DNA from 2 places in the Priestia sp. YIM B13491 genome. Region 1 is predicted to be linked to the other one. Evidence: predicted binding sites of a transcription regulator. Region 1 holds the regulator's gene; the other holds the start of a gene.
The links. Region 1 encodes NrdR, which represses ribonucleotide reductase genes. Its sites were predicted from a motif close to AACACNATATATNGTGTT; they were not measured.

Region 1 (15,622 bases):
ATTCAAGCTTCAGTTCATCGCCAACTTCTTTAAAAAGTTGAATGGCTTCTTCACGAGAAACTTCTTTTCGTTCAATTTCAATATTTGAATTAGCGATTTTTTTCATTTCTTTTTCAATTTTACCTAAATCTTCAGGAGTAATTGATTCTTCCATATCGATGTCATAGTAAAAACCGTTTTCGATAACCGGCCCTACACCTAGCTGTACTTTTACATCTTTGTATAAACGTTTGATTGCTTGAGCCATTAAATGCGCTGTACTGTGACGCATAATTTCAAGCGCTTCAGGAGCATCTTGCGTAATGATTTCAAGACTGCCATCTTGTTCAATTGGCGTACGTAAATCCAGCAGCTCGCCGTTTACTTTGCCTGCTAATGCTTTTTTCTTTAATCCCGGGCTAATAGAAGCCGCAATATCTTCTGTTGATGATCCTTTTGGATACTCTTTAACAGCTCCATCAGGGAATGTCATTTTGATTACTTCTGACACAACTTTCCACTCCTTTAACATAACTAATAAACTTTTTGTAAAAACAAAAAACTCGTCCCCTATAAAAAGGGACGAGTTGTGTATACACGCGGTACCACCCTTGTTTCCTCTTCGTATCTTGGATAACCCAAAGAACCCGAAGCGGCTCGAGGTTTTATAACGGAAATTCCGTCAGTAATTACTAGAGGCTCTGCTCGTTTACTACTGAAGTTTAGAGGTGGTAAGAATATATTCCGTGTTAGGAGATTTTCAGCCTAGATCTCCCTCTCTACAAACCGTAAATATACACTCATGTCCTCATCATAACTTGTAACATATAGCTGTTTTTCAATATGCATTTATTATATTCATTTTCAAAATAGAAATCAACCTTTCACGTTATATTTTGCTTTTGATCAAACGGAAATTCATTTTTTTCGTATAACATGACTTTTTCTTGGAAGATATTTTGAATGGTATAAACAAAATCATGATCATGCTGGTCGCTATACAGATGAATAGCAGCTGGAGATAAACTTAGCAAAGGCGCGATAATAGTTGAGTCTATGTATAATGATTCTTGTTCAGATAAAAAGGCCTCTGCTAGAGCTGCACATTCACGTTCAGGAACATATCTATTGTTGTGGTCGTACAGTACAAACTTGTTTTTATTCAAGTGCATTACATACACATCGCCTGTAGATGACTTTCTTTCATTAGCTGCTTGACGCAGCTGATGAATAAGAATTTGATAGTCTTGTTCAAGCTTATATTCATCAATTGCCAGCTCGGCATAATAACGCAGCCGCTCTTGATATTCTTTTAAACGGAATTGGAGAAAAGACTCAAAGGTGAATGTTACATTATGAATGAAGAAGTCTTGAAGAGCCTGGCGGATAAGTAATTCTCTTGGAAAAGAAAATGTTTTTTGAGGGATTTCGCCTCTCTCTCCTTCCATAATCCCCCCCATAATTTGAAGCAGCAAATCTTGCTCTTCCTCTTCTGAATAGAAAAATTGTTCTTTTAATATGTTTACCATCATCTTTTTTTCTTTCTTTTTTAAAATTACGTGTGTTAATACCGGTATCACCATGTCTTGTAAAATGGCCTCTCTATTGTATGTCTCATCAATGACTAAAAGCTGATTATTCACCAGCTTCAAGCACTGTGAACCATATGATAAAGCGCTTCGCTTCGCGCATAAAGACTCATATACAACGACTGCGTCTTCTACATATTTAAAGAATATTTTCATTCCTCATAGCCCCCCTTTGGACACGCTTTATTAATGTATATGGGGCAACATGCAAAAAAATGAGCAAGTCGTTACAAGAAATGTAAAACGACCTGCTCATCTATTTCGTTTATTCTCTCCATTCATTTCAACAGGAACGGCTAGAGACTTAATTCGTTCCATGACACGAGCGGCTTTGAGCTCTTCCTGCTCGCCTCTTTGGGTATAAGTCAAATGATGTTGAAGCTCTTTAAAATTTAAATTCGAGCTGAAAAATGTCGGCAAATTTTCGAGCATGCGAAATTGTAAAATGGTTCCGAGCACATCGTCTCGCATCCAGCTCGTTACGGATTCTGCTCCGAGATCATCAAGCATAAGAACCGGTACTTTTTTGACATACTCTATTTTCTCATTGAAACTTTGATCTTGAAACGAACCTTTTAACTCACGCAAAAACTCCGGGACATACAGAATGGTAGATTTCACTTTCTTTTCGGCTAACGCATTGGCAATTGCTCCAAGAAAATACGTTTTCCCCACACCAAACGAACCGTGTAAATACAAAGCTTTCATTTTCTTATTTGGCTCATATTCTCGCACAAAATCTCTTACTAGTTTAATGGCCTCAAATCTTCCCTGCTCAATTTCGATATCAGACATTGTTGCCTGTAAAATTTCTTTCGGCACGTACATACACTGAATAAAAGATTCTTGTTCTTTTCGCTCATCTTCTTGTACTTTTCTAGGACAGCGTTCATACTGTAAATCAATATTACGGCCTTTTACAACCAGCTGAGGGTGGTATCCTTTCACCATGTTGACACAGCTTTGCAGAGAAGGACACTTGTCACAGCATTTGCTTTGGTCGATAAATTCATGCATCTTCATCAGACCTCGGTCGACCATTTGCTCATCTAACTCATGGCGATGCTCTTGTAAAAATGTTTTAACTTCAGGATTAGACAGGATACTGTTTCTTAACGCTTCTAAGCGTGCTTTAAAATCCTTTTTGTTCACTAACTGATTTAGTGAATCATTGATAGGCTTCATCTTTTTCACCTCGTCTCTATCATACCTGCTTTTTATTCTTTATGCTTTTGTTTTAGCTCTTGATCTAACTGCTTGAGCTCTTCTTGTAGCTTTCGTTTTTCTTCTTCAAATCCGTCCACTTCTTTTGAAGGCTGCTTTTTCTCTTCTTTTTCTTCATCGCTCAGCCACTCTGGCACCATTTCTTTACGCACAATCTTTCGTCCAGCCGTTTTTTTATTTTGCTTTGCTTCAGTCCAATTCTGATATTCTTTCTGTTCATTTTTAGCTAAATTCATGGCATCTTGAACAGTTTGGACCTTTTTGCGCGCCCAGTGTCCAGCAATTTTCTCTACATAGCTCTTAGACAATTTCATATCGGATCTTAGCATAACATAGTAAATCAGAACATTTACTACCCCTGGTGAAAGTTTTTGGTTAAACATCACTTCTTCAATCATTTGCAAATCTGCTTTTGAAGGCTCTGCTCCCCCGGAAAACTCGATCAAAAGCTGTCGAGGAGAAGTCACTTCAAGCTGTTGAATAAGCTGCTCTTCCTTTGTCTGCGGCTGCTTTTCCTGCATGGTACGAAGCATAGGCGGCTGAATTTGTTCGCTTAGATTTGGAAGTGCTTCTCCATTTTCAAATTGGTAAAAGGACTGTGCTGCTTTTCTAAGCAATTCAATATCAACTTGATCGTTCTCATTTAGCGAATCGAGCACCACATTTTTCATTTGAAGAGGATCGATACCGTATAAAAAAGCTAGTTTTTCAATCGCTTGTTTTACTTTAGATGTAATGGACCTTTTCGAAATCATTGAATCTGTTAGACCTGCTAAAAATAAATCAAAATCAAAGGAATCCGGGCTCATCTCAATAGAAGCGCGTTTGGAGGAATCCACAAAGTCCGTTTGAGCATCAGGAGAAAATACATCCTTGCTTTCAGACTGAAAACTTGGAGCCAGCTCTGTTGCTTTAACTGATTTAAATACATCGTTAAATGAATGCGTGACATCTTTAAACGATTGGTCATCGACGAGTGAATCCGAAAAATAATTTTTCACTTTTTGAAAGATGGATTTTCCAAGTCGGTTATATAAATATACATTTAACACACCGTCGTTAAAAAACTGATGGGGCGTAAGAGGAGGAATGAGCTCATAAATGAACACACGAACATCATCTTCTTCCTTAATATATGTTTTTAACAAACCAATGCCTTCTAATTTTAACCGCTCATGGTAAATAGCTTTCAAATTAATTTGCATCATTGACATTAGATGATGATGTGTAGACTCTTTCCCCCATAAACGGTCTTGTTCCAGCTCGCTCCATAGCGTCATATACAGACCAAAGCAGGTCGTACCCACCAACGGCTGATAGAGCATGGTTAAAATCTTTCGGTCGTATTCCTGCAGTATGCCGTTCGAACGAACAACATAACGATCGACCGGTATCATTTCTTTCCAATGTTGTTCTTTCATGTCGTTCCCTACCTACTTTTAAAGTAATAGAAATGACAAAAAAAGAGCCTAAAGAATACTTCAATAGCTCTTTTACAGTCGTTCCTTCTTAATTAAATCTTTTAATTCATCAATAAATACATTGATGTCTTTAAATTGTCGGTATACAGAAGCAAATCGAACATAAGAGACTTCATCGATAGCAGCTAATCGCTCCATCACCATTTCTCCTACCACATCTGACTGCACCTCTGATGTACCCTGACTGCGCAGCTCTGTTTCAATATCGTGTACGGTATCTTCTAATTGTTTTAAGCTTACTTGGCGTTTTTCACACGCCTTAATTAACCCTCGAAGGATTTTGTCTTTGCTGAACTCTTCTCTCGCTCCATCTTTTTTTACAACAATTAACGGAAGTTCTTCTACTTTCTCAAAAGTTGTAAAACGATAGTGACACTCTTCGCATTCACGTCTTCTACGAATAGAGCGGCCTTCTTCTACAGGGCGCGAGTCCAGCACTCTCGTTCCATTGTAATGACAGGATGGGCACTTCATATTCTCAGCTCCAATAATAAACCTTGTTTTTCTTTTTATTTTCTCTTATATAAGTTAATTTCCATCTATGTTAGCCGGCTATTCGCCATTCATTATGATTTTTATCATCATTTCCTTTAACAAACACGATGCTGTATTAAAGGATTTGCTTTATTCCATCTTATAGAAAACAAGGCTTGAATACAAGTAAAGGAAAAGGAATTTCCCCATTTTATTTCCTGAAATTCAAAAATGACAAGGAACTTACGAAGAAAGAGGAATAAGTTTTTGATCAAAGCTCTTATAAAGCGTACGTACGAGTTCTTTACTAAAACCAAAATCAACCGGCACCACTTTTGATTCTGTTGTAGCAGAAAAATCGATAGCGGTTTCAAGAGGACGTACGTTAATAATGGTAATCACAACAAAAGCTTTTCTTCCTTTTACAACGTTTAAGCTAATTTCTCCTCGCTCTTCATATGCAGCAAGTATCTCTATCCCTTGCATGTGCTTCAACATTTCATGAACTTGCTTAAATGCATTCCCAGCCGTTGTTTTATAATAATGCGTTTTTAGAGTCGGATCTGAATGGTGATCGCTTGTTTCTACATGATTAGAAAATAAAGATTTAACTGCTTGTACTACCCCCATGTTGTTATCCCCTTTGTTTTTGCGTATTAAAAATTTATATACTAAAAAGAGGTGTGTAATACACCTCTTAACTTACGTAATCAATCGACACTATTAAAGTGCATTCGCTTTAGTTTGTTTTACCTGAACAGGACCCATTCCACGTGGCAATTCAATTGTTTCACGTGTCTGTGCACTTAGAGCATCTGCAATATAATCTGCTGCGATTGTAGGATCTAAATGACCACAAGTATAAACATCGATACTTGCATAACCATGCTCTGGGAAGCTGTGAATCGTTAAATGTGATTCTGAAATAATAACAACGCCACTTACACCTTGAGGTGCAAATTTATGGAACGCTACTTCGCGAACTTCCGCACCAGATTTTAAAGCTGCATCAACAAACGTTTTTTCAATATAATCAATATCATTTAACTTATCGAAATCGCATCCCCATAATTCTGAGATGACATGACGACCCATTGTTTCCATAATGATATTTCCCCCTTTAACAATTTTTAATCGTTAAACATGAAGTTCTTTCGCCATATAGCATGTTAACTACCACGGGGGAAAGTTAGTCCAAAGAGGTCCTAACCCTTTAAGTAGCCACATCACCGAAAGGTACACAAGAAGTTCACGAAACATAGTATACTTTGTTTACATTTATTTTGCAATACGTGTTTTGATTTTATTAAAGATTGTTCTTGCAGATAGACCTATACAAATTACCCCTGTATTCTCGTGAAACAGTGTGTAAAAGCTTCTAAACGACTATTAATTTTTTATTAAAATTGAGGAAAATAAACACCCCTTTGCATGCTTATCTTATTGCTTTTCCCTATTCTTTTGAATAAAAACAAAAAAAACAGGGCGATAGCTCCCTGTTTTTTTAAAGCAATCAATAGCTTTCTTAGCTTACTCTTATTTTTGATCCATTACGCATTTCTGCAGCAATATATCTTACCAAATCGACTACGCGCTGAGAGTAGCCCCACTCGTTATCGTACCAAGCTAACACTTTAATTTTATGATCTTCCATTACGATCGTGGATAGTCCATCTACAATAGCTGAATGAGGATTTGTATTAAAGTCAATTGATACGAGTGGTTCCATTGTTAAATTTAAAATATTCTTTAATGGCCCTTCAGCAGCTTTAATAAACGCTAAATTAACATCTTCCATCGTCACAGGTTTCCTTACATCCACAACTAAATCGACAAGCGATACGTTCGGCGTTGGTACACGAAGCGCCATCCCATGAAGCTTTCCTTTTAAATGTGGAAGAACTAATGAAAGTGCCTTGGCTGCTCCAGTTGTTGTAGGAATAATTGATTGAGCACACGCACGAGCTCTTCGCAAATCTTTATGCGGATTATCGATATTCTTTTGATCATTTGTATATGCATGAACGGTCGTCATTAAACCGTTTTCAATTGTGAACGCTTCGTCTAGTACCTTGACAACTGGAGCTAGACAATTTGTCGTACAAGAGGCATTAGAAATAATGTTATGCTGATTCACATCAAACTCTCGTTCGTTTACGCCCATCACAATGGTAATATCTTCTTGTTTACCCGGTGCCGTTAACACAACTTTTTTCGCACCTGCTTCAATATGTAACTGCGCTTTTTCTCTTGAATTAAATTTCCCCGTTGCTTCAACAACTAAATCAATCCCAAGCTCTTTCCAAGGCAAATTCAGCGGATCACGTGAATTTAATAGCTGAATTCTTTTACCGTTAACAATTAGCGCATCATCATCACATTTGACATCTCCATTAAATGGTCCGTGTATAGAGTCATATTTGATTAAATGTGCTAACGTTTCTGCTGGATAAGATGCATTTATTGCAATAATATCTAAATTTTCCTCTATAATCGCTGTGCGAAACACCATTCTTCCTATTCTCCCAAAACCATTAATGGCAATACGTGCTTTCATGGCTATACCCCTCTCTATATGTGTTATACTATTTAACTTTTTATATTGAATAGTATAACATAAATATTTAAAAAGTGAATAATATTAATTTTTTTTAATAAATTATTTTAATTAAGTTTTACTATATGTATATAGCGAGAACAGATATTTAACACATTCTTTTTTAGAAGTCCTTAAATATTCCCAATAAAAAAAGAGTGAATGCAATCATTCACTCTTTAATCTAGCCATAGGGCTAATATACTTAAAAGCTGTTGTTTTGTTTCCTCTACAGGACCGTTGTTATTGATCACCGCATCGGCTAAAGCTACTTTTTGAATCAAAGGCAGCTGTGCATGGATACGCGCATAAGCATCTTCCGCTGAGAGATTATTACGTGACTTTAATCTTTCTAGCTGCACAGACTCATCGACATATACAACCACTACTTTATCGACTAAGTGTGTCAAATCACTTTCAAACAGCAGCGGAATATCTAATACAACGGCTTCGTAACCTTCCTCTATATAGCTTTCCTTTTGAGAAAGCATTTCTTTTCTTACGGCAGGATGTACAATTGCATTCAACTTTTTACGTTCTTCCTCTTGATAAAACACAATTTCCCCTAAAGCCGCTCGATTGATTTCCGCATTCTCGTGAAGAATAGAGCGGCCGAACGTCTCGACAATTTGTTTGTATGCTTCTTTTCCTGGTTCTACGACTTCTTTTGCAATGTGATCAGCATCAATTACCGGAATATTGATATCTCGTAGCATTCCGGTTACCGTGCTTTTTCCGCTTGCAATTCCGCCCGTTAATCCAATTACAATAGACATTGGTCTCTCCTTTATCTCTTTATTTAAAATCTAAAAATACCTAAAATAATGAGCAGAACTCCTGGTACAAACGAGAACATTTTCATCCATGATAAACGTGAAAAAACCTTGCCAAACTGTATGCCCGCACTTAAAAAAAGAGAACTCATAAGAGCTACAGCAATTGCTAGAGCATACGGCGAATAACCTAATAAAGCCGCTCCAAACCCTGCTCCAAATGCATCAAGAGATAATGCAATTCCAAGTATAAATGCTTCAATTCCATTGATGGAACCTGAATTATCTAAATCTGCTGCAATTGGCTTTTTCAATACGTTAATGACTAGGCCAATTGACTTAATTTCAATTTTCACTAATGTTTTTTCTTCTTTCACTCGAGATGAATCTGCCGGACAAAAAAACTGGTATAAAATCCACATCCCAAGCAGAACAAGAATACCTCCGCCTACTTTATTTAGTACATCCACTGAAAATAGATGCGTAAGTACTTTTCCTAAAAACATAGAAAACATTAAAGAAAATGCTGAGCAACATGAAATAATAAAAATGGATTTCAGCGGGATTTTCACCTTTCGAAGTCCGTACGTCAGGCCAACGCTAAAGCTGTCAAGACTTACGGCAAAAGCAAGAATAAGTAAAGAAAATGTTATCATGATGAGAGGACTCCTTTCCTTTCTGTCTATACGTAGTATATGAAAGGAGCCCATCCATTGTTATTTTTTAGCCGGCTGACAATTTGGGCAGATATGTGTTCCTCTACCGCCTACAACAAATTTTTCAATTGGCGTACCGCACATTTTACAAGATTCGCCTTTTCTTCCGTACACATAAAGCTGCTGCTGAAACATGCCTATTTGTCCCTGTGTATTTACATACGTGCGAATCGTGCTGCCTCCTTGTTTCACAGCTTCTTGAAGAGTCGCTACAATTTCTTTGTACAATTTTTCATACTCTTCGTCTGTTAATTGGCTGGCCACTCGTTCAGGATGAATCCCTGCGCGAAACAGTGCTTCATCTACATAAATATTTCCAAGCCCAACCACGACATTTTGATCGAGTAAAACCGGCTTGATTTTTCGAGAAGTTTTGCCGATTCTCATTTTTAATTGACTTGGATTAAATGTTTCGTCAAACGGTTCAGGTCCAAGGCCAATAAGAGGAGGAAACAGATTTTCCTCTCCCTTTTTAAATAAGTGCATAGTACCAAACTTCCTTACATCCCGGTATCGCAATTCTGTTCCATCGGTGAAGTGAAAAAAGACGTGTACATGCTTATCTGGTTCTTCTGCATTCTCATGGAGAGCATATTTGCCTTCCATACGTAAATGAGAAACCATCGTATAATCATCGAGCACAATTTTCAAAAACTTACCTCTGCGTTCAACATCTCGAATGGTTTGTCCAACAAGCGCGTCACAAAACTGTTCAACTTGTTCAGGACGTTTGATAATATTGGGCCATTTAACTGTTACACGCTCAATGGTCTTTCCACTGGCTAATTCAATTAACGTACGTCTGACGGTTTCAACTTCTGGTAATTCTGGCACGTTTGTCACATCCTTTTTCCACTACTTTGCTTCGTACCAAGTCTTTCCGTAAGAATAATCTACTTTCAACGGAACTTCTAACTCTAAAGCGTTCTCCATTACTTCTGGTACGATTTTCTCTAAAATTTTAATTTCTTCTTCTGGGGCTTCAAAAATCAGCTCATCGTGTACTTGAAGCAGCAGCTTAGCCTGAAGATTTTCATCTTTTAAGCGCTTATCCATTTCAATCATTGCTTTTTTAATAATATCAGCTGCCGTCCCTTGGATAGGCGTATTCATCGCCGTACGCTCAGCGAAGCTGCGGAGGTTAAAGTTTCGGCTCGTGATTTCAGGCAAGTAACGTCGGCGGTGCAAGAGCGTTGTTACATATCCCTTTTCTTTTGCATCGCGTACAATCGTATCCATATACTCCTGTACACCAGGGAAGCTTTTTAAATAGCGTTCAATAAAAGTAGCCGCTGCTTTTCTTGTAATTCCTAAACTTTGCGATAAACCGTAATCACTAATGCCATAGACGATTCCAAAGTTAACTGCTTTAGCCTGACGGCGCATATTCGACGTTACTTCTTCTCTTTCGACGTGGAACACATCCATCGCTGTTTTCGTATGGATATCTAAGTCATGCTTAAACGCATCGATTAGCTTTTCATCATCTGCAATATGAGCCAGTACGCGCAGCTCAATTTGTGAATAATCCGCCGCAAATATTAACCAATCGGGCTGTGAAGGCACAAACGCACCTCTTATTTTTTTACCTTCTTCAAGACGAATCGGGATGTTTTGCAAGTTAGGATCTACTGAGCTTAACCTTCCCGTTTGAGTTAATGTTTGATTAAAGCGGGTATGAACTTTTCCATCGCTTTCATGAATAACCTTTTTTAATCCTTCAATATACGTAGACTGTAATTTTCCTAGCTGACGGTATTGTAAAATCTCTGGGATAATATCATGGGTACTAGCTAATTGCTCTAATACATCAGCTGATGTGGAATAGCCTGTTTTTGTTTTCTTTATGACTGGAAGCTGCATTTTTTCAAAAAGAACAACTCCTAGCTGCTTTGGCGAATTAATATTAAATTCTTGTCCAGCGTATTCGTAGATTTTCGCTTCAATTTTTTCAAGCTGTTCTCGAAGATCTTCGCCCATTTCATCTAAACGCGCCCGGTCAATTTTCACCCCTTGATATTCCATATCAGCAAGGACAATGGCAAGAGGCATTTCAAGCTTCTCAAACAGCTCAAACTGTTCATTTTCAACCAATTCTTTTTCTAACACTTCTTTTAAATAAGCGACGGCGGCTGCTTTTCTTATAACATGCTCAGCTAGCTGAGCAGCTTCCGCAATGCTTCGCTTAGCTCCTTTTCCATACACAGCTTCATCTGATTGCACTTGATGATACCCTTTTAATTTTGCAATTGTCGCTAGGTCATCATTTGCCTCAGCAGGATTCAAGATGTAAGAAGCAATCATTACATCATGTTCAATTCCTTTAATTTCATGCCCCGCCCATTTTAACGATACAATCGTGCGTTTTCCATTAAACACCGTCTTTTTTACACGTTCATCTTCTAACCACGCTTTAAATTTAGAAGATGAAAGAGCTGTATCTTTATCAATAAAATAGTGGCCATTTTTGTTGCTGATTCCAAAACCGAGCAGCTGATTGTGATGATAGTTTTCTTCATACCCTTCTACGATCAGAGCTGCTTCGCTTGTTAACATATCATCGTGAACTTCCTGCGCTATTTCAAACGTCAGTTCTTCAAAATCTGCTTCCTCTTCTGCTGATTCACCAAATTTAGCAAGCAGAGAATTAAACCCAAGCTCTTTAAATAATGAGATGACCTTTGAAGATTCAAACCCGTCATACTTTGCATCTTCTACAGATACTTCAAGAGGCGCTTCGCAATAAATCGTTGCAAGCTTTTTACTCATGATGGCTGATTCACGATTATCTTCTAGCTTTTCTTTTAATTTTTTACCGCTGACTTGATCGATAGATTTCAATACATTTTCAACCGTTTCGAACTCTTTTAATAGCTTTAAGGCTGTTTTTTCGCCGACTCCGGGCACGCCTGGGATATTATCCGAGCTGTCCCCCATAAGGCCTTTCATATCAATAATTTGTGCAGCCGTAATACCATACTTTTCATCAATGGCTGCAGGCGTATAGGAATCGACATCCGTAATTCCTTTTCTCGTAATATCTACGGTTACATGTTCTGACACAAGCTGAAGTAAATCTTTATCTCCGGAAATGACTTTTACGGCCATTCCTTTTTGTTCAGCTTGTTTTGAAAGTGTACCGATAATATCATCTGCTTCATAATCAGGCAGTTCATAGCGCTTAATCCCATATGCATCTAATAACTCACGAATAAAGGGAAACTGCTCTGAAAGTTCAGGAGGCGTCTTTTGTCTGCCTCCTTTGTATTCTGTAAATGTTTTGTGACGAAACGTTGTTTTCCCTGCGTCAAATGCCACAAGTAAATGCGTCGGCTTCTCTTCCTCTAAGATACGTGTCAGCATTGTAGTAAAGCCATATATGGCATTTGTATGTATTCCTTTATCATTGTTTAAAAGCGGCAAAGCAAAAAATGCACGGTAGGCAATACTATTCCCGTCAATTAATACTAGTTTTTGTGTCATTCATGTTCCTCCATTTCGCTCTCTTCTTATCTTACCTTTATTTTAGCAAACAATAAGCTTTAAGAACAAAAAGTACTCTTGAATTCAACGTTTTATTTTCATGTGGTGATAAGATCTGTACATCATAAAATAAAAACACCGCCTAGTTATTTTAGGCGGTGTAACATGTGAATGGATAGAAATTGTCAAAAAGAATCGGCGAAAATAGCACGGTTAAAGCTATTTTCGCCTTACACATTGGCTCCTTGGATGAAGGGGTTTCCATGAAAAATTGTATCAATTAATTATTAAGCTACATTAAATAAATTGTAAAAGGAACGTAAACATTTTACATCTGCGGCAAATACTTGTGCAGCTTGACCGAAAAAGTTGTCCCTTTATTGACTTCACTTTTCACTTCAATTTCCCCTTTATGAGCTTCAACAAGATGTTTAACAATTGCTAATCCAAGACCTGTTCCTCCAGAATTACGGCTTCTTGCTTTATCTACTCGGTAAAAGCGCTCAAAAATACGTGAAATTTCATCAGAATCAATACCGATACCTGTATCTTGAACATGAACTGTAATCGTTTCTTCTTCCTCTTCAAGCGAAACGTGAACAGTTCCTCCAGGCATTGTATACATGAGCGCATTGCCGATTAAGTTAACAAACACTTGCATAAGGCGCTGACTGTCACCATCAATCCACGCTTCTTCAGGAAGCGTATCTAACGTTAGCGTGATTTCTTTTTCAGTCGCTCGGTTTGATAGCACTGTCGTCACTTCGTAAAGAAGCGTATTCAGATCTACTGAATGAATACTTAGTTTAAACCCTTGCTGTTCGACTTTAGACAAATCTAAAAGATCTTGAATCAAGCTCTCCATGCGCTGACTTTCCGTTAAAATGATAGATAGAAACTGCTGGCGCAGCTGTGGATCTTCCATGGCACCGTCTAACAATGTCTCACTAAACCCTTTTATAGACGTAATAGGAGTTTTTAGTTCATGAGACACATTCGCTACAAAGTCACGGCGAACTTGTTCTAGCTTTTTCAGCTCAGTAATATCATGGAAAACAAGCACAATCCCTTTCCATTCATCGTTTAAGCCAATAATCGGCGCTCCGTAAACATCAAAATATCTTCGTTCAATATTTAAAGGCAGAACCACTTGTTTTCGAACCTTTACTTCCGTCATAAATATTTTTTCCACAAGCTTAATGATTTCTTTATGCTCAAATACCTCGTAATACAAATGATAAAGGAAGTCATCCGGATGTATATGAAACTGCTCTTTATAAGCTCGATTTACTAAGTTTATATAGCCTCTACTATCGATAAGAAGCATACCGCTTCCCATATTTTCAATTAGCGTGCGCAGCCTGTCCTGCTGCATTTCTTGATTAGTGATAGACTCTTGCAGATTACGAGCAAGTGCGTTAATAGACTGACTCAGCATCCCTGTTTCATCTACATAATCTTCATATGTACGAGCTTTATAATTCCCTTTTGCAAGTTCCATAGCCACTTTGGTTGCCGATTCAATAGGACGGGTATAGCGTCCCATAATCTTTACACCTAAGAGTAAAATCACAATCAAAGCTAGACCTAAGCTTCCAATAAGAAGGCCCCAAATTTGCTGATTTACTTGTTTTAATGAATCAAACGATGTACTCAGCACAACAAATCCCTCTTGCTTACCTTCTATAATAAGCGGGATACCATAGTAATATAAGTCGTAATCTTCTTTAATTTGATCAAAGCTTTTTTTACTGTTTAACTGCTTTTTTAATACTTGTTGGATTACGATACTTTTTTCGATTCTTTGCTGCTTGCTACCTGGATTTGAGTCAACTAATATTTTTCCGTCTTTTTGAACGATAGTCGTTCGTACACTTAACGAATGGCTGATTTGATCAACTTTAGATTTTAAAGCAGGACTTGTGATACCTTCTTCGCTAATGTACATTTCTACAAGCTTTGCCTCTTTTTCCATTCGCTCTTGAAACGTCTGAAAATAAAAGTTTTTAAACAACTGTCCCAGCAGCAGGCCAAGACCTACTAATACAATAATAATAAGTACTAATAGAGCCAAAAGTAGCCTTGAACGAAATTTATTCATCTACCTTTGGTTCCTCCAGTTTATATCCTAATCCTCTAATCGTTTTTATATAAACAGGTTTTCGCGTATTATGTTCAATTTTCTCACGCAAATGGCTGATGTGCACATCTACAATTCGCGTATCTCCAGCAAAATCATAATTCCACACTGCACTTAGCAGCTGATCACGAGTTAATACCCGTCCTTTGTATTTTGCCAAATATAATAATAACTCAAATTCTTTTGGAGTAAGCTCAAGCTGCTCTTGATTAAAGTAGGCCTCATAATGATCTGGAAGAATTTTTAAATCACCGATCATGATGCGTTCGCCATCTTCCTCTTGTTCATTTTCCTGAGCAATAATTTGTGTTCTGCGTAAAATAGCTTTTACACGCGCTACTACTTCTCGAGGACTAAATGGTTTCGTCATGTAGTCATCTGCGCCAAGCTCTAACCCTAATACTTTGTCGAACTCATCGTCTTTTGCAGTTAACATTAAAATAGGCGTCATCACTTTTTGCTGACGAAGCTTTTTACAAACTTCAATTCCATCCATCTTAGGAAGCATCAAGTCTAACACAATTAAATCCGGTTTTCCTTCTAGTGCCTTGTTGTATCCTTCTTCCCCGTCTTCAGCTGTTTCTACTGTAAAGCCAGCTTGTTGTAAATTATATTGTAATAATGTTGAAATTGATTGTTCATCATCTACGACTAATAATTTCTTACTCATATTAACGATATAAGCCTCCATCTAGTTAAATTAAACCGCAGCTTCATCCAAATGATATTATTTTCTATTTATCTTCTCTTATCATACAATGTTTTAGCCTCGTTCTCCAATACATTTCAACATTTTCAGAAAATAGGGTCAAAGAGTTTCTTCTATACTTATAAATATTTACGGCATTTTAAAAATTTTCAAAGTCGTGTGTCTCCACTGATGGAAGTCTAAACGGCGGATACACAAGAAACTGCGCCGTTACTACTTTCTCTTTTTGCTCATTGACCGCTTCCACCTCAATCGTAACAGTTCTAGAAGAAACATCTACCTCTGTCACTTCAAATAAAAATTCAATCGTGCTATAATGATGAATCTTTTTGGGGAAGGCTACCGTATGTTCTGCAACGTGGCTTCCAGGTCCGGGCAAATACTTCGAAATGGCTGCTGTCATAATACCAGTAATCATAATACTTGGCACAATAGGTTTCTTAAAAGGTGTCTGAGAT
Region 2 (15,622 bases), 260 kb from region 1:
ATAATAAAAGCTGACTCGTTTGAGTCAGCTTTTACTAGTCAATCATGTTCAAAATTAAAGGCCGCATTTCAGCTGTGCACCACAGTTTGTACATGTGTTGCATCCGCCCATTTCTTCTACCGTTCCTTGACGGCAAACCGGACAAGTATTACCTACTTCAGAACCGATTGTTACATCAGTTGAACGAATTTCATTAATTGTATCAACTAACACAACGTGCGGTTTCGTTTCTTCTTTTGGCGCTTCAATTTCTTCATCAAACGTATTTTCTTCTGCTTTTAGCGTTAAGACTTGTGCATCACGGCTGCCGTCTACGTACACCGTACCGCCTTTTGCTCCGCCTTTATACAGACGCTCGTACACTTTTTGAACTTGCTCTACTGTGTAACCGCGAGGAGCGTTTACTGTTTTACTAATTGAACTGTCAATCCAGCGCTGAATCACACATTGCACGTCCGCGTGAGCTTGTGGTGCAAGTTCCATAGCTGAAATGAACCATTCAGGAAGATTGTTTGGATCTGCTTCTGGATGCTGATCTAAATACTCTTGAACGATATCAGCTTTTACTTCAATAAATTTACCTAAACGGCCGCTTCGGAAGTATGAGAATGAGAAATAAGGTTCAAGACCCGTTGATACTCCAACCATTGTTCCAGTACTGCCTGTTGGCGCTACTGTTAATAAATGAGAGTTTCGGATACCGTTCTCTTTAATGTTTTGACGAATATCTTCAGGCATTTTTTTCATGAAGCCTGTATTTGTAAATGCTTCACGTAAAGAAGCCGTGTCAGCATCTGTTTCACCCACTAAGAACGGGAAGCTTCCTTTTTCTTTTCCAAGCTCTACAGACGCGCGGTAAGCCGTCGTTGCAATTGTTTCAAACACTTTATCTACTAACTCATTGCCTTTGTCAGAGCCGTACTCTGTCTCACAATAAATAAGAAGATCATGAAGACCCATTACACCAAGGCCAACGCGGCGTTCGCCAAGCGCTTGCTTTTGGTTTTCTTCTAAGAAATAAGGAGTTGCATCAATAACGTTATCTTGCATTCTAACGCCTGTTTCAACCGTTTGACGTAACTTTTCAAAATTAACAGTTTTCGTTTCTTTATCTGCCATTTGCGCTAAGTTAACAGCAGCTAAGTTGCAGACAGAGAATGGTGCAAGTGGTTGTTCACCACATGGATTTGTTGCAACAACGTGCTGACCATATGCTTGAGCATTTGTCATGTCATTAGCATTGTCGAAGAAGAAAATGCCTGGTTCAGCTGAGTACGTTGCACAGATGTTAATTAAGTTCCATAGCTCTTTTGCACGGATAGTACGGTACGTACGAACTTTGTTTCCTTGTTTTGCCCATTCGCGCACGTCGCCTACTTCGTGCCAGTTTTCATTGTAGTTAGCCATTTCTTCTTTTGAATAGCTTTCTACGTCTGGGAAGCGAAGTTCGTATTCTCCGTCGTTTTCAACAGCATCCATGAAATCTTTTGTTAAGCATACAGAAATGTTTGCTCCTGTTAAAAACTCTGAGTTATGAACGCTGTACGTTCCGCCTGTTTGCAGCTTTTCTTCTGCATCTTTGATGATTTTTTCACTGAATCCACCAAGACCAGGAATTTGTTTATAGTTAATGATTCCTTGATACATCGCTTCTTCAGACTCTGTTAGCGGCGTGAACTTCAATTTATCTTGCGCATGTTTTTTAATCATTTCGTCATTTGTGTTTTCAATTAAGAAACGTAAAATGCGAGGGTTTTGCATTTTAGAAATAATAAACTCTACAATGTCAGGATGCCAGTCGGCAAGCATGATCATTTGGGCGCCCCTGCGCGACCCACCTTGTTCAACAAGATGCGTCAGTTTAGCAATATCATCTAACCATGAAACCGAACCAGATGATTTGCCGTTTACACCGCGAGCCAGCGTGTTGCGCGGGCGAAGAGTTGAACCATTCGTTCCAACACCGCCTCCACGGCTCATAATTTCCATTACTTGTTTGCGGTGTTCTGAAATACCTTCACGTGAATCTTTTACATAAGGCATTACATAACAGTTGAAGTACGTTACGTCCGTATCAGCACCTGCACCGTAAAGAACGCGGCCAGCTGGTACAAAGTTTAGCTGAACAAGCTCTTGATAGAACTTTTCAAACCACTCTTTGCGCTTTTCTTCTGTTTTTTCCACAGAAGCTAAGCCTGTTGCATTACGTTTTGCAATTTGCTCATAAAAGACTTCTAGAGGTTTTTCAATGACATCTAAAGAACGAGTAATTAATCCGTTTTCTGCTTCTTCAGGCGATAAAGCTCCTCTAAACTCATCTTCTACCTTGACAACAGCGGTTTTTTGCTCAAAATTAATGCTTTCCACATAGCCAAGTCCTCGTGCTGGAAATTTTGGATCTTCCTTTACGGTTAGAACAACAAAATCTCCTTCTGATAACGTTAATTTTTCCGTATCCTTAAACGCATAGCGGTCTAACATTACCAATCTTGAAACACCTTTATGAGTCAACTTCATATCCGGTGTAATCGGATGTACTTGCGGAAAGCGTTCAATATCTGAATTGAGCTTTTCAACATTCATATTCACTTTTTGATTTAACAAAACAGTCATTCTCACAACTCCTTACCTATCGAACATCTATAAATTTATTAACTCTATTTCCTTTTAAAGGAAATAGAGTTTTTCAATCAACTATCAATAACTTACCACACGGCTTGGACGAATTCAATATATAGTATTTGACACTTCTCCAAACATCTACATATAGAAGGGTGTCAAGTGAAATATTTTTTTTTTCGTAAAAAAAGTGTTTGACTTTTCTTCTCTATGTATTCTATTAGCCAAGCATTGTTTCTAAAAATCCCAATAAAAAGTGCAACTTATAAGAAGTTGCACTTTTATCTATTTCCCATGGGCATCCGTTTAGCGCTTAAAGTTCCATTCATCCGATCCGTACTTTGTGCGCGCTAGTTCTTCTACATATGCTTCCTCTTCTTCAGACAGTGTATACGGTTCTAAATCGATATCAAGAGCAGAAGCAAATCCTTTATAAAACGCTTCTTTTGCTTCTTCAATAGGGATTTTGCGGCCCGCAATTGCATTGATGGCTACCGCTTTGGAACGAAATGCGCGCTGCATTCTTTCTTTCACACGATCATTTGGATAATTAAACACGCTGAATAATTTATCTTCATCAATCTCTAACAGAATAGAGCCGTGCTGTAGAATAACTCCTTTTTGTCTAGTTTGGGCACTTCCAGCAATTTTGCGGCCCTCTACAACTAGTTCATACCAAGAAGGAGCATCAAAGCACACGGACGAACGAGGGTTTTTTAAGCTATTTTTTTCTTCTTCTGAACGAGGAATAGCAAAATAAGCCTCGAGCCCTAACGAACGAAATCCTTCCAGTAAACCTTCAGAGATTACGCGATATGCCTCTGTAACTGTCTTAGGCATGTTAGGATACTCTTCAGATACAATTACGCTGTAAGTAAGCTCTTCATCATGAAGCACGCCCCTGCCGCCCGTTGGACGTCTTACAAAGCCCAGTCCTAATTCTTTTACTTTATCAAAGTTAATTTCTTTTTCAGCTTTTTGAAAATAACCGATTGACAGCGTTGGAGGGTTCCATCCGTAAAAACGAATCGTAGGTGGAATTTCTCCTTTACTATGCCATTCTAATAACGCTTCATCTAACGCCATATTGTAATAAGGCGAACGGTTGTTGGAATCAATAAATCTCCACTTTGCTTTCATCTACCTCATCCTCAGCTATATGTAATATAAAAATAAATCCGTTTTTTAGTCTACCAAAAGATTGAGCTAAGGAAAAGCAAAGAGCAACATAAAACTGTGAATTCAAATGTGGTAGTTTTTTCATTTTCGGGAAGAAATCCGCTAGATTCAAGGCAAAATCGCTTTACTTCTAATTTCATTCACTTATATAATAAGAGTATGGATTTTGTCGAAGAAAGGAAGAATCAGCATGTCACCAATTACAGCAGTACTCATTTTACTTGGAGTAATCATCATATACTCTGTCGTTATGTTCTTTGTCCAACGTCGCATTATGAAAACGTTAACTGAAGAAGAATTCCGCAGCGGCTACCGCAAGGCACAGCTAGTTGATATCCGTGAGCCGAATGAATTCGAAAACGGACATATTTTAGGCGCACGAAATATTCCTCTTTCACAGTTCCGTATGCGCATTAAAGAATTCCGTCCAGATCAGCCTGTCTACATCTATTGTCAAAGCGGAATGCGCACAGGACGCGCAGCACAAATGCTTCGTCGCCACGGTGTTCAAGAAATCTATGATTTAAAAGGCGGCTTCAAAATGTGGAACGGTAAAGTGAAAAAGAAAAAATAATGGTATGTATATAGAAAAACCTCGCCTTTGGGCGAGGTTTTTTGTTAGACGTTTTGAACAGCCTGTTCTTTCTGATAGCGAAGAACTGGCTTTCTCGCTGCGAGCGTTTCGTCAAGGCGCTTCACAACCGTTGTATGCGGAGCTTCCTGTACGACTTCAGGCGTTTCTTCTGCTTCTTTTGCAATTTGAATCATCGCATCGATAAACGCATCTAGCGTTTCTTTCGACTCCGTTTCCGTTGGTTCGATCATCATGCACTCTTCTACGATAAGCGGGAAGTAGATAGTCGGCGGATGATAGCCAAAATCAAGCAGTCGTTTCGCGATATCCAATGTGCGTACCCCAAGCTTTTTCTGACGTTTTCCTGATAAAACAAATTCGTGCTTACAGTGACGGTCAAACGGCAGCTCATAGTGCTCTGCTAAACGACGCATCATATAGTTGGCGTTTAGCACAGCGTTTTCCGTCACGGCTTTTAAGCCGTCTGGACCCATTGAACGAATATACGTATAAGCGCGAACGTTGATGCCGAAGTTGCCGTAAAACGGCTTTACGCGTCCAATTGACTGAGGACGGTTATAGTCAAAGTGATAGCCTTGTTCTGTTTTCACAAGCACTGGTTTAGGCAAATACGGAATTAAATCTGCTTTTACCCCTACCGGACCAGAACCAGGACCGCCTCCTCCATGAGGACCTGTAAACGTTTTATGAAGGTTTAAATGAACCACGTCAAACCCCATATCTCCAGGACGGGCTTTACTTAATACTGCGTTTAAATTTGCACCGTCATAATAAAGCTTTCCACCTGCTGCGTGAACAATTTCAGCCATTTCTAAAATATCTTCTTCAAATAACCCCAGCGTATTTGGATTTGTTAACATTAAAGCGGCTGTATCTTCTCCTACTACGCGGCGTAAATCCTCTAAGTCCACTAAACCATGTTCGTTTGATTTTACCGTTACCGTTTCAAATCCCGCAACTGTTGCCGAAGCCGGGTTCGTTCCGTGGGCTGAGTCTGGAACAATGACTTTTGTTCGCTGCGTCTCACCATTTGCTTCGTGATAGGCACGAAGCATCATAAGCCCGGTCCACTCGCCGTGAGCACCTGCTGCTGGCTGAAGCGTTACTTCATCCATTCCTGTGATTTCTGTTAAATGCTCTTGTAAATCATATAAAAGTTCGAGAGCACCTTGAACCGTTTGCTCATCCTGAAGCGGATGAATATGCGCAAACCCAGCAATGCGTGCTGCTTGTTCGTTCACTTTTGGATTATATTTCATCGTACATGAACCAAGCGGATAAAACCCTGAATCTACTCCGTGATTTCGTTTTGAAAGCGCGGTGTAATGACGCATAATATCGAGTTCTGATACTTCAGGAAGCTCAGGAGCTTTGGTACGCACATACGCTTTTCCAAGCAGTTCTTCAGCATTAACTTTTGGCACATCTAACTCTGGCAATGAATAGCCGATTCGCCCTTCTTTACTGCTTTCAAAAATAAGTGATTGATTTTGATTAAGCATGAAGATCCCCCAATTCATTTACAAGTTGGTCAATTTCCTCTTTTGTACGGAGCTCTGTAAAAGCAAGCAGCATGTGATTTTCAAGCGCTTGGTTATCACGGCTAAGATCATAACCGCCAATTATTTTTGAAGCTAATAACTGACTGTTTGCTTCTGTTACCGAAACAGGAAGCTTCACGACTAATTCATTAAAAAACGGTCCTTCAAATGCTACATTTACCCCTTTTGCCTTTAACGCTTCATATGCATAATGTGCTTTTGATAAATTTTGCAGCGCCATTTCTTTTACACCTTGCTTGCCTAAAGCTGTCATGGCAACTGATGCCGCTAAAGCATTTAACGCTTGATTTGAACAAATGTTAGACGTCGCTTTATCGCGGCGTATATGCTGTTCACGTGCTTGAAGGGTTAAAACAAACCCTCGCTTACCGTTTTCATCTACCGTTTGCCCTACTAAACGTCCTGGGATTTTTCGCATAAGCTTAGACGTAGTTGCAAAGTATCCGCAGTGCGGGCCTCCAAATTGACTTGGAATACCAAATGGCTGTGCATCTCCAATGACAATATCAGCTCCGAACTCTCCAGGAGGCGTAAGTAAACCTAATGATAACGGATTGCTTGAAACCACAAACATGCATTTTTCTTGATGGGTAATTTCTTCAATTTCTTTTAACGGCTCGATTTGTCCGTAGAAATTTGGATACTGGACAATAACAGCTGCCACATCACTCCCCATCTCTTTTTCTAATGCAATCATATCTGTTACTCCGTCTGCTGCAGGGATTTCTACCACTTCAATGTATTGACCCTTCGCATACGTTTTTAACACATCTTTTGACTCAGGGTGAACAGCCGCAGAGACAAGTACTTTTTTCTTTTTTGTTTGACCCGCACTGAGCATAGCGGCTTCTGCTAAAGCAGTTCCTCCGTCATACATAGAAGAATTAGCCACGTCCATCCCCGTTAACTCACAAATCATTGTTTGAAATTCAAAGATGGCCTGAAGTTCTCCTTGAGAAATTTCTGGTTGATACGGAGTATAGGCCGTATAAAATTCCGAACGAGAAATAACATGATCAACAATAACCGGCATGTAATGATCGTAAACTCCTGCTCCTAAAAAAGAAGCATAGTCTTTTAAATGAGCATTTTTAGCAGCCATACTATTTAATTCTTTTAACAACTGAGGCTCTGAGGCCGCTTTTTTAATATCGTATTCTCCTTGAAAACGAACGCGCTGCGGAATATCTGAAAATAAATCATCAACAGATGAAACACCAATTGCTGCTAACATTTGCTGCTGATCTTGTTCTGTCATTGGTAAATAGCGATGTAACATGTTAAATTCCTCCCCAAAGCTTACTTTGAACGTTTATAAAAAGGTGTTGAAACCACTTTTGCTTTTAAGCGTTTTTTCCGAACCTGCACTTCCACTTCTTGACCAAGCTCTGTATACTCTGCTGACAATAGTGCTAGACCGATGTTTTTCTTTAATGTCGGTGACTGTGTACCTGTTGTCACAAATCCAATTTGTTCTTCATCTGCAAATACTTCGTAACCGTGTCTTGGTATACCTTTATCAATCATTTCAATTCCTACCAGCTTACGAGGTGCCCCGCTTTCACGCTGTTCTTTTAACACTTCTTTTCCAATAAAGCTGTCTTTGTTCGTTTTTACTGCAAATCCAATTCGGGCTTCAATGGGCGTAATATCTTTTGAAAGCTCTTGGCCATATAAAGCCAAAGTGGCTTCAAAACGAAGCGTATCGCGAGCTCCTAATCCGCAAGGCAGCACACCTTCATCACTGCCTGCTTCTAAAATAGCCGTCCACAAGTGAGCGGCGTCAGTTGAAGAACAATAAATTTCAAAGCCGTCTTCCCCGGTGTACCCAGTACGTGAAACGAGAGCTTTTATATTCGCTACTTCTACATCATCAGCAAATGTAAATGGCTTTAATAGAGCTAAATTTTCGTTCGTTAACGTTTGTAAAACTTTTTCTGCTACAGGACCTTGTAAAGCTAACTGCGCAGTTTCATCAGATTGATTAACGAGCGTTACATCTCCTTGTTTGTGAGACACCAGCCACTCATAGTCTTTTTGAATATTAGCAGCGTTTACGACTAGCAAATACTCTTGATCTGCTTTTTTATAAATCAGCAAATCATCTACCGTGCCTCCGTCTTCATAACACATAGCCGTATACTGCGCTTTTCCATCTACGAGGGTAGAAACGTCATTTGTCATCGTGTGCTGAAGAAAAGCTAAGCTATCAGCTCCTGTTACAAGAATTTCTCCCATATGAGAGACATCAAAAAGCCCTGCCTTTGTACGTACAGCTTCATGCTCTTCTTTAATAGAAGAAAATTGAACGGGAAGAGCCCATCCGCCAAAATCAATTGTTTTGGCACCATATTTTTGATAGGTATCATAAAGCGGCGTTTTGTGTAATTCTGTTGTCATATTTATGTCCTCCTCTTTTTCACGTGAAACTTTTCATAACGGGGAGTTTTCAAATAGTGTGGGGATCACTATGTATCCAAACAAAAAAGGACAGAAAACCCCCTACTGTATTTAGTAGGAAGTCTCTGTCCTTTTCACCTGAAAGTTTACCTATAAACGAATAGGTTTGCCTCGTGGGTGGTCTATAAACGCATAGACACTCTCCAGAGCTGCGTCAAACAAGAGTCTTTTTGCCTGAGAGATTCACAATTTTATTGCTTGCTCCTTCGGCGCTACATTCAAGTAGTCTCTCCCCGTGTCGTCATTCGCTTCTATAAAGTTGGTAAAGTTGGGCATACTACTGAAAGATGTATCTATCTTTATTCACACAATCATTTGTAAAGTGCTAATCTATTTTCTTTTTCAAATTTTCTAAATATATTTTTATCCTACCTGATTCTTATCATTTGTTCAATAAAAATTTTTTACAAAGGAGCATTTTTATCATGAAAGTGAAATTAAACATCGATGAAACATGGGAAGCAGCCTTCTCAACTAAATTGGAGCAAGATGGCCCTTGGTCTGCATGGGATTTGTATAAACTTGCCTATGAAATAGAAGACCAAACGCTTATCTCAGAATTTGAAGGACTGCAAAGCCCAAAACATCTAGCTGATTTAACGCCGCTTCCTCATCAGCTCGAAGTAGCCAAACAAGTAGTTGAAACAATGAATGGGAAAGCCATTTTAGCAGATGAAGTAGGACTGGGGAAAACGATTGAAGCAGGGCTAATTTTGAAGGAATATATGATTCGCGGACTTGTTAAAAAAGTTCTCATTTTAGTTCCAGCTTCGCTTGTTTCACAGTGGGCTATGGAATTGAATCAAAAATTTTATATTCCCGCAGTTCCTCAAAGAAAATCATATGTGTGGGATCAGTGTGACATCGTTGTATCTTCAATTGATACAGCAAAACGTTCTCCTCATCGAGAAATTGTGCTTGAACAAGACTACGATCTCATCATCATTGATGAAGCTCACAAACTTAAAAACAACAAAACAAAAAACTATGAATTTGTGCAAAGTCTAAAAAAGAAATTTTGTCTGTTGCTAACCGCAACACCGATTCAAAATCGAATTGAAGAAATTTTTAACTTAGTCTCTCTTTTAAAGCCTGGCCATCTCGGCAATAAAGACTATTTCGAAGAATTATTTTCCGCTAAAAAACGCTCTTTGCAAAACGATGAACACTTAAAAGAGCTTGTTAACAAAGTTATGATTCGAAATCGCCGCCACGATACGGGTATCGAATGGACGAAGCGAATTGTTCAAACCGTTCCTGTTGAATTCTCGCCAAAAGAACGGGAGCTGTACGATGCAATTACATCTTTTAAAGGAAACGGACTCCACCCTTCAAGCGCTTTTTCAATTTTAACTCTGCAGCGAGAGGCCTGCAGCAGCCGTGAAGCGGTGTATATGACATTAAAAAACATGCTGGAACGTCAGGAAGATCAAAACAGCGCATTAACGGAACATATGATTACGCCATTAATGGAACTACTTCAGCAAGTGCCGCAAAATGCAAAAGCAGAAAAAGTGCTAGAGCTCGTTCAGAAAATTAATGATAAAGTCATTATTTTTACTGAGTACAGGGCAACTCAACTGTATTTACAGTGGTATTTAAAACAGCATGGAATTACCTCTGTACCCTTTAGAGGCGGATTTAAGCGAGGTAAAAAAGACTGGATGAAGCAGCTTTTTGAAAGCCACGCGCAAGTATTTATTGCCACTGAAGCAGGCGGAGAAGGAATCAACCTTCAGTTTTGTCATCATATCATTAACTATGATCTGCCGTGGAATCCAATGCGTCTAGAACAGCGAATTGGAAGGGTCCATCGTTTAGGTCAAAAACATGATGTTCACATTTACAATTTAGCCATTCAACATACGGTCGAAGAACATATTTTAAAATTACTGTACGAAAAAATAAACCTTTTTGAACGGGTTGTTGGAGAGCTAGATGATATTTTAACAAAGCTTGATTTAAAAAATATCGAAGAGCATATTCAAGATATTTTATTTCATTCACGGAGTGAAGGAGAAATAAAAATCAAAATGGAGAACTTGACGTCTATTATTCAATACGAAGACAGCGAGGAGGATCAGCATGCAGCAAACTGATATTCATCAATTTTTAAAGCGTTATTTTCTAGCTAATAATTGTTCTATTGTCACAGAAACATCGTCTTACCTGACGGTTCAATTAACGATTGAACTCGATAAAGAATTGATGAATCGTCCATTTTATTGGCACTATATCGAAAAGACGGGAGGAGAAGCAACTCCTGCTTCGCTCACTTTCATTACAGACCCAGCATTTGAAGACGATTCCGTTCAAGGAGAACGAATTCATTTCGGTTCACCTAGGCTGCACCAAATTTTCGCTTCTACTCAAAAACTTGGCGGGTTTATTCACTTGTATGAACAAGTTGCATCAGCTCAGCCAACAAATCAGCCTTTACACCCTTGGCTTGCATTAAATATTAAAGTCTCGTACAAATGCGATCGTAAAAAAGATGAGCTCTTGTCGCTTGGCATTAATTTAATCAATGGACAAATTATTGAATCATTTCACGAATTAATCATTAATCAAAATTTATCATCTAAAATCTCAGACTATTGCTTTACTCTCTCACCTTTTATTAAACCGAAAAGTGCCATCGCACGACTCACATCATATGTGACTGACTATGTTAAAACTCAGCCAACTGAATGGGCTGAAAAAGCGCAGGAGAGATGGTATGAAGACTTAGCGCTTCTTGATCATTTTTACGAAACAGCAGAAGAGCTGCCAGAAATATATATGACCGAAAAAACAGCGCTTCAAGAATTGTACGAGCCGACTATCTTATTTAAATTTATAAACGGTGGCTTATTTTACATATCGCCTGAAACGATGTCTCGTCAATTTAATAAAACACAAGCCGGTTAAAAAAAGATGAGCATATGATATGCTCATCTTTCTTTTTTCTTTCGATACCACAGCATAAACGACAGCGGAATCATTCCAAACCATCTGTTTGCAAAAGGTGCTCGCTCTTCTTTTTTTTGAATCTTTTTCGTTTTCCTCTCTTCTTTTGGCTGATCCATATATTGTACAAATTGCTGAGTCATATATTTTACATAATCATTCGTTTTCATATAATCATCTCCTCAGCACTATTATATCCGGAGAGAAAGAGACTTAATCCGTCCACTTCACAATGTGCTGATCCTTTTTTTGAATATATGCCGTTTCCGTCAATGCTCTTCCTTGCAATGTTTGACACTTTATTTTTAGGATAATCATCTGTTCATCTTCACTTACTACTTCGTATGAAACCGTACCAGTTTCTAATACTAAAGGTGCAAATGAAGATTTATTATGTTCTTTTATTTCTTTTTTTACATGTACAACCGCGTTTTCTAAAAGATGCTGCAGACGATTTTTCTGCTCTACTTCTTGATAAAATGAACTTTTCGTCACAAAATAAGTGGTTTGCTGAGCTACTAACAGAAGAAAAAGCGCACAAAATGCCAAAACAACCGGGAGAATAAATCCTTGCTCATTATGTTTCATGAGCAAGCATCAAAAACGTCGTAATGGTTTCTTCTCTAACTTTGTTAACACCGTCTGTTGAACGAATCAACAGCCTTTCTTTTTGCTGTTCGTACATAATATTCTTAATGTGCTGCAGCACAACTTCATGACCGCTTTCATCCACTCGTCTTCTTATCTTGTCTTCGTAGCGTTCATAAGTGATGATCTGATTATTTTCCATTTTCAACGTAAGCGTAGTCGCATGAATTCCCACTTCTTTTGCTTCTCGATATTCCATAGCAAGTTGGTTTACAAAGATTTCCCACTCCATTTCATTCATACTAAAGTCCGGATTATATGTTTGCTTAGCTAGCGGAATGATAATGGGGAAAAAGGAAACAATGATCAAAAAAAGAGTAAAACTGACTAGCATCTCTACAAGCGTAAAACCTTTTTCCCTTTTCACTTCAACATCACATCACACTTCTTTTTCATTTTCTCAGCGGAATCTGTCCATTCTACACAAAGCTTTTGAGCACTTTCTCCGTCCCACTTCAGATAAAACGCAACGTTTTCTTTTACGATTTTTTCTCGCCGTTTATATCCTGCTTCATATTTATATTTCAATAGCTCTTCGTGCAAGATAGCATCAGCTTGATACGAAACATATTGCTTCTTTTCTGCTTCCTTCATCTGAACATACAAAGGAATAATTGTACCGGTTAGGAGTAAAAGCATACTAAATGAAACAAGCATTTCTAACAAGGTGTAGCCCTGCTGACCCTTACATCTTGTCCACATAAAAACGCCCTCTGCCTATTTGAAAAGTAACTTTATATTTAAATTTTTGATTGCTGATAAAAATGGTCTTCGCTTGAGAAATATTGCCGTTTTTGTTGTATTGTATCGTGGAATTGCCGCTTCCAAACGTGATATGAATGGTGGAGTCATAGGCGCGCTTATAAAGAACGGCACGAGAATCAGAAATAATATATTCTGTTCCCTTCGGTGCGAAGTTAATTTTAATTGGAGATTCTCGGTTCATGGCTGTCTGCTGCACATAAAACGTGTCGCTTTGCAGCTGTCGCAAGAATAATGTGATTTTGTAATATTCCACAAGCGGCCGAATGGCTACGATAACGGAAAACATCATCACTTGCACAATAAATAAAACCATCAGCATCTCAATGAGGGTAAATCCTTTTTGCTTAAGAAGAACCACTAGCTGTAACCTTTCCGGTACCGTCAATTTGAATAGCTTGGCCATTTGGACACACGGTGCCTTCTTTTAAGTAGCCCCCTGCTTCAAGCTCTTCTAGACTTGGTTTTTCGCCATTTTCAAGTTCGTATACTTGTACCTCAGCCTCTACGGTTTTGACAAGAGCTGAGCAGCCTTTGTTGTTAATAACCGTATTATGCTTTAATACATTTGGAATCATAATGAGCAAAAGCACGGTAATAACGAGCATAACAATGAGCATTTCAATAAGGGTAAATCCTTTATTACCTTTTAGAATCATATTCTTTCACCTTTCTACAAGCTCGACATCACTTCTAACATCGGAAGCATAACGGACATATACATAAGCAGAATGACAATTCCGATGAATAAGAATGTAAGCGGCTGTACATATTTTAAAATACGAAAAATAAACTGTTCCATTCTTTCCATCATAAATAGACTGTAATCATACAGTTCTTGAGAAAGCTCACCGTTCTGCTGGCCATGAACAATAACATGAGCCAAGTCTTTTTCATAATGAGATTTACCTGAAACGATATGATCTAATCGCATTCCTGAGGAAAGTTGATCTGTAAAAGCAAAAGCTTCCACTTGAAAAAACGGATGATGCTCTTGCTTTTGAAAAAGAGCAAAGCATTCATAAATAGATAAACCACCATTTAGTAAATTGCTCATATGAACAGAAAAAAAGTACGAGTTAAATAGCCGTGTGAACGTTCGGATAACGGGAACTCTCATAAAGAGCTGCATTTGAACTACTGGAGGCAATTTTTTAATGTAAATCACATAAAACAAATACAGGATGATTGGCATACTGATGACTGCAGGTAACACAAAAGGAAAGAACGACATCGCCTGCATAAATAAGAGGATAAACGAAGACTGCTTGTTTCCAAAGGATAAGTACAGAGCTTCAAACTGTGGAAGTAAAACCGTACTTAAAACAAATAAAATGGACAGAATAAACAGCAGTAGCAATACGGGATATTGAACAAGCTTTTGAAATTTTTTACGATGCCTGACTTTTTCTTCAATCATTGAGCTGCTTTCTTTTAAAGCAAATTGAAGGTTTCCATGCTGCTCCGCAAAATATAAATAGCTTAAAATATCACGGTGAAACTGAAGTTTAACAAAAGCATCGTGCAAAGATTCTCCTCGTTTTAACTGCTCAAGACATTTTTCAATATCCGTTTTTTCTTTGTTAGATACTTGAAACGTCAAAAACGAAAGAGCTTGAGAAAGAGTGTAGCCTTTTTCTAAGAGCTTAGAGACCTGCTTAAGAATTTTCGCTTGCTGAGCAAGAGACCACCTTTTTTGTCTATTTGTCTTTACCCCCATCCGTCTAGCGAATGCGGATATAAATAGCCTAGCGCGATTCCTTTTAGAATAACATCTCGGAGCGTCTTATAATCATAATCCGCATTTTCTCCTTTCACTTCTCTCATCACTGCGCTAAGCTCCTTGCCATAAAGCAATTCGTATATGCTGGACTGACGATGCTTTCTCATTTTTTTACAAGCAGGATGGCATTTTCCGGAACACAGCGGACAGCGAATTTCTACAAGGCGCTGTGCAGCTACTGCTACAAGAGTCTGTTCCATTTCTTGAAAGCTAACGCCAAATTCAAGCAGCCTGTACAAAGATCCTTTTGTATCTTTAGTATGCATCGTTGTCAAAACCAAGTGTCCGGTAAGCGCTGCTCTCACAGCAATTTTGGCAGTCTCACTATCTCTTATTTCTCCCACCATGATAATGTCTGGGTCATGGCGCAATATAGCTTTTAAACCAGTCGTGTACGTAATCCCCGCCCGTTCATTTACCTGTACTTGAAGCACGGTTTCACTCGGTTTTTCAATAGGGTCTTCTAGTGTAATAACATTTCGATTAAAAAGATGCTTTACTTCGTGTAAAAGAGTATATAGAGTAGTGGTTTTACCTGATCCTGTAGGACCGGTAAAAATAATTAATCCATGAGAGAATTTCAAGAGAGAAATAAGCTTTTTAGTATGTTCAGGAAAAAGAGATAAATGTTTGAGAGATGTAGATTGTTGATGAGGCAAAAGCCGAATAACAAGACTTTCATCATGAGAAGTAGGAAGAGTTGATAAACGTAAATTTACTTGATAGTGATCAATGGAAGTGGTCAATGCACCATTTTGAGGTTTTCTTCGTTCGCCAATATCCATTCCCCCTAAAAATTTAAAATGCGAAATGAGCCGTTCAGACATTTCCTTTGAAATAACCCTCTTTAAAATAAGCTCTTGGTCAATTCGCAGCTGAATCACAGCATCTTTCTTTCGGGGCACAATATGCACATCAGAACTTCGGCACTCACATGCATCTCGTATAATGTAAGTTGCAAACTGTTCAATTTCGGTCAAACGATCATCACTCCTTTATTTGTAATCAAGATGATTGGTAAAACATCTAGAAACAGTAATTTCGACCTTTTTCGAGATTTCCCTC

Region 2: a site for NrdR is predicted at 2,725-2,742, ahead of ACFX4E_RS02110 (vitamin B12-dependent ribonucleotide reductase). Genes of this name have one in related genera too.

Annotation. Positions count from the first base shown of each region.
Region 1 is NZ_JBHZOR010000001.1:137,148-152,769, reverse strand. Features, by position in the region: gene thrS (threonine--tRNA ligase) at 1-511, opposite strand, end outside; T-box leader at 555-803, opposite strand; gene ytxC (sporulation protein YtxC) at 864-1,724, opposite strand; gene dnaI (primosomal protein DnaI) at 1,821-2,753, opposite strand; gene ACFX4E_RS00725 (replication initiation and membrane attachment family protein) at 2,786-4,213, opposite strand; gene nrdR (transcriptional regulator NrdR) at 4,286-4,747, opposite strand; gene ACFX4E_RS00715 (hypothetical protein) at 4,991-5,377, opposite strand; gene speD (adenosylmethionine decarboxylase) at 5,471-5,851, opposite strand; gene ACFX4E_RS00705 (glyceraldehyde-3-phosphate dehydrogenase) at 6,273-7,304, opposite strand; gene coaE (dephospho-CoA kinase) at 7,523-8,119, opposite strand; gene ytaF (sporulation membrane protein YtaF) at 8,143-8,772, opposite strand; gene mutM (DNA-formamidopyrimidine glycosylase) at 8,833-9,666, opposite strand; gene polA (DNA polymerase I) at 9,688-12,315, opposite strand; gene pnpS (two-component system histidine kinase PnpS) at 12,644-14,416, opposite strand; gene ACFX4E_RS00675 (response regulator transcription factor) at 14,409-15,125, opposite strand; gene ACFX4E_RS00670 (MaoC family dehydratase) at 15,304-15,622, opposite strand, start outside.
Region 2 is NZ_JBHZOR010000001.1:398,608-414,229, reverse strand. Features, by position in the region: gene ACFX4E_RS02110 (vitamin B12-dependent ribonucleotide reductase) at 55-2,613, opposite strand; gene ACFX4E_RS02105 (lipoate--protein ligase family protein) at 2,926-3,759, opposite strand; gene ACFX4E_RS02100 (rhodanese-like domain-containing protein) at 3,989-4,372, shown strand; gene gcvPB (aminomethyl-transferring glycine dehydrogenase subunit GcvPB) at 4,417-5,895, opposite strand; gene gcvPA (aminomethyl-transferring glycine dehydrogenase subunit GcvPA) at 5,888-7,234, opposite strand; gene gcvT (glycine cleavage system aminomethyltransferase GcvT) at 7,255-8,355, opposite strand; glycine riboswitch at 8,568-8,660, opposite strand; gene ACFX4E_RS02080 (DEAD/DEAH box helicase) at 8,841-10,514, shown strand; gene ACFX4E_RS02075 (YqhG family protein) at 10,501-11,325, shown strand; gene ACFX4E_RS02070 (YqzE family protein) at 11,349-11,534, opposite strand; gene comGG (competence type IV pilus minor pilin ComGG) at 11,578-11,952, opposite strand; gene comGF (competence type IV pilus minor pilin ComGF) at 11,942-12,379, opposite strand; gene ACFX4E_RS02055 (type II secretion system protein) at 12,376-12,714, opposite strand; gene comGD (competence type IV pilus minor pilin ComGD) at 12,698-13,180, opposite strand; gene comGC (competence type IV pilus major pilin ComGC) at 13,122-13,433, opposite strand; gene comGB (competence type IV pilus assembly protein ComGB) at 13,448-14,494, opposite strand; gene comGA (competence type IV pilus ATPase ComGA) at 14,485-15,537, opposite strand.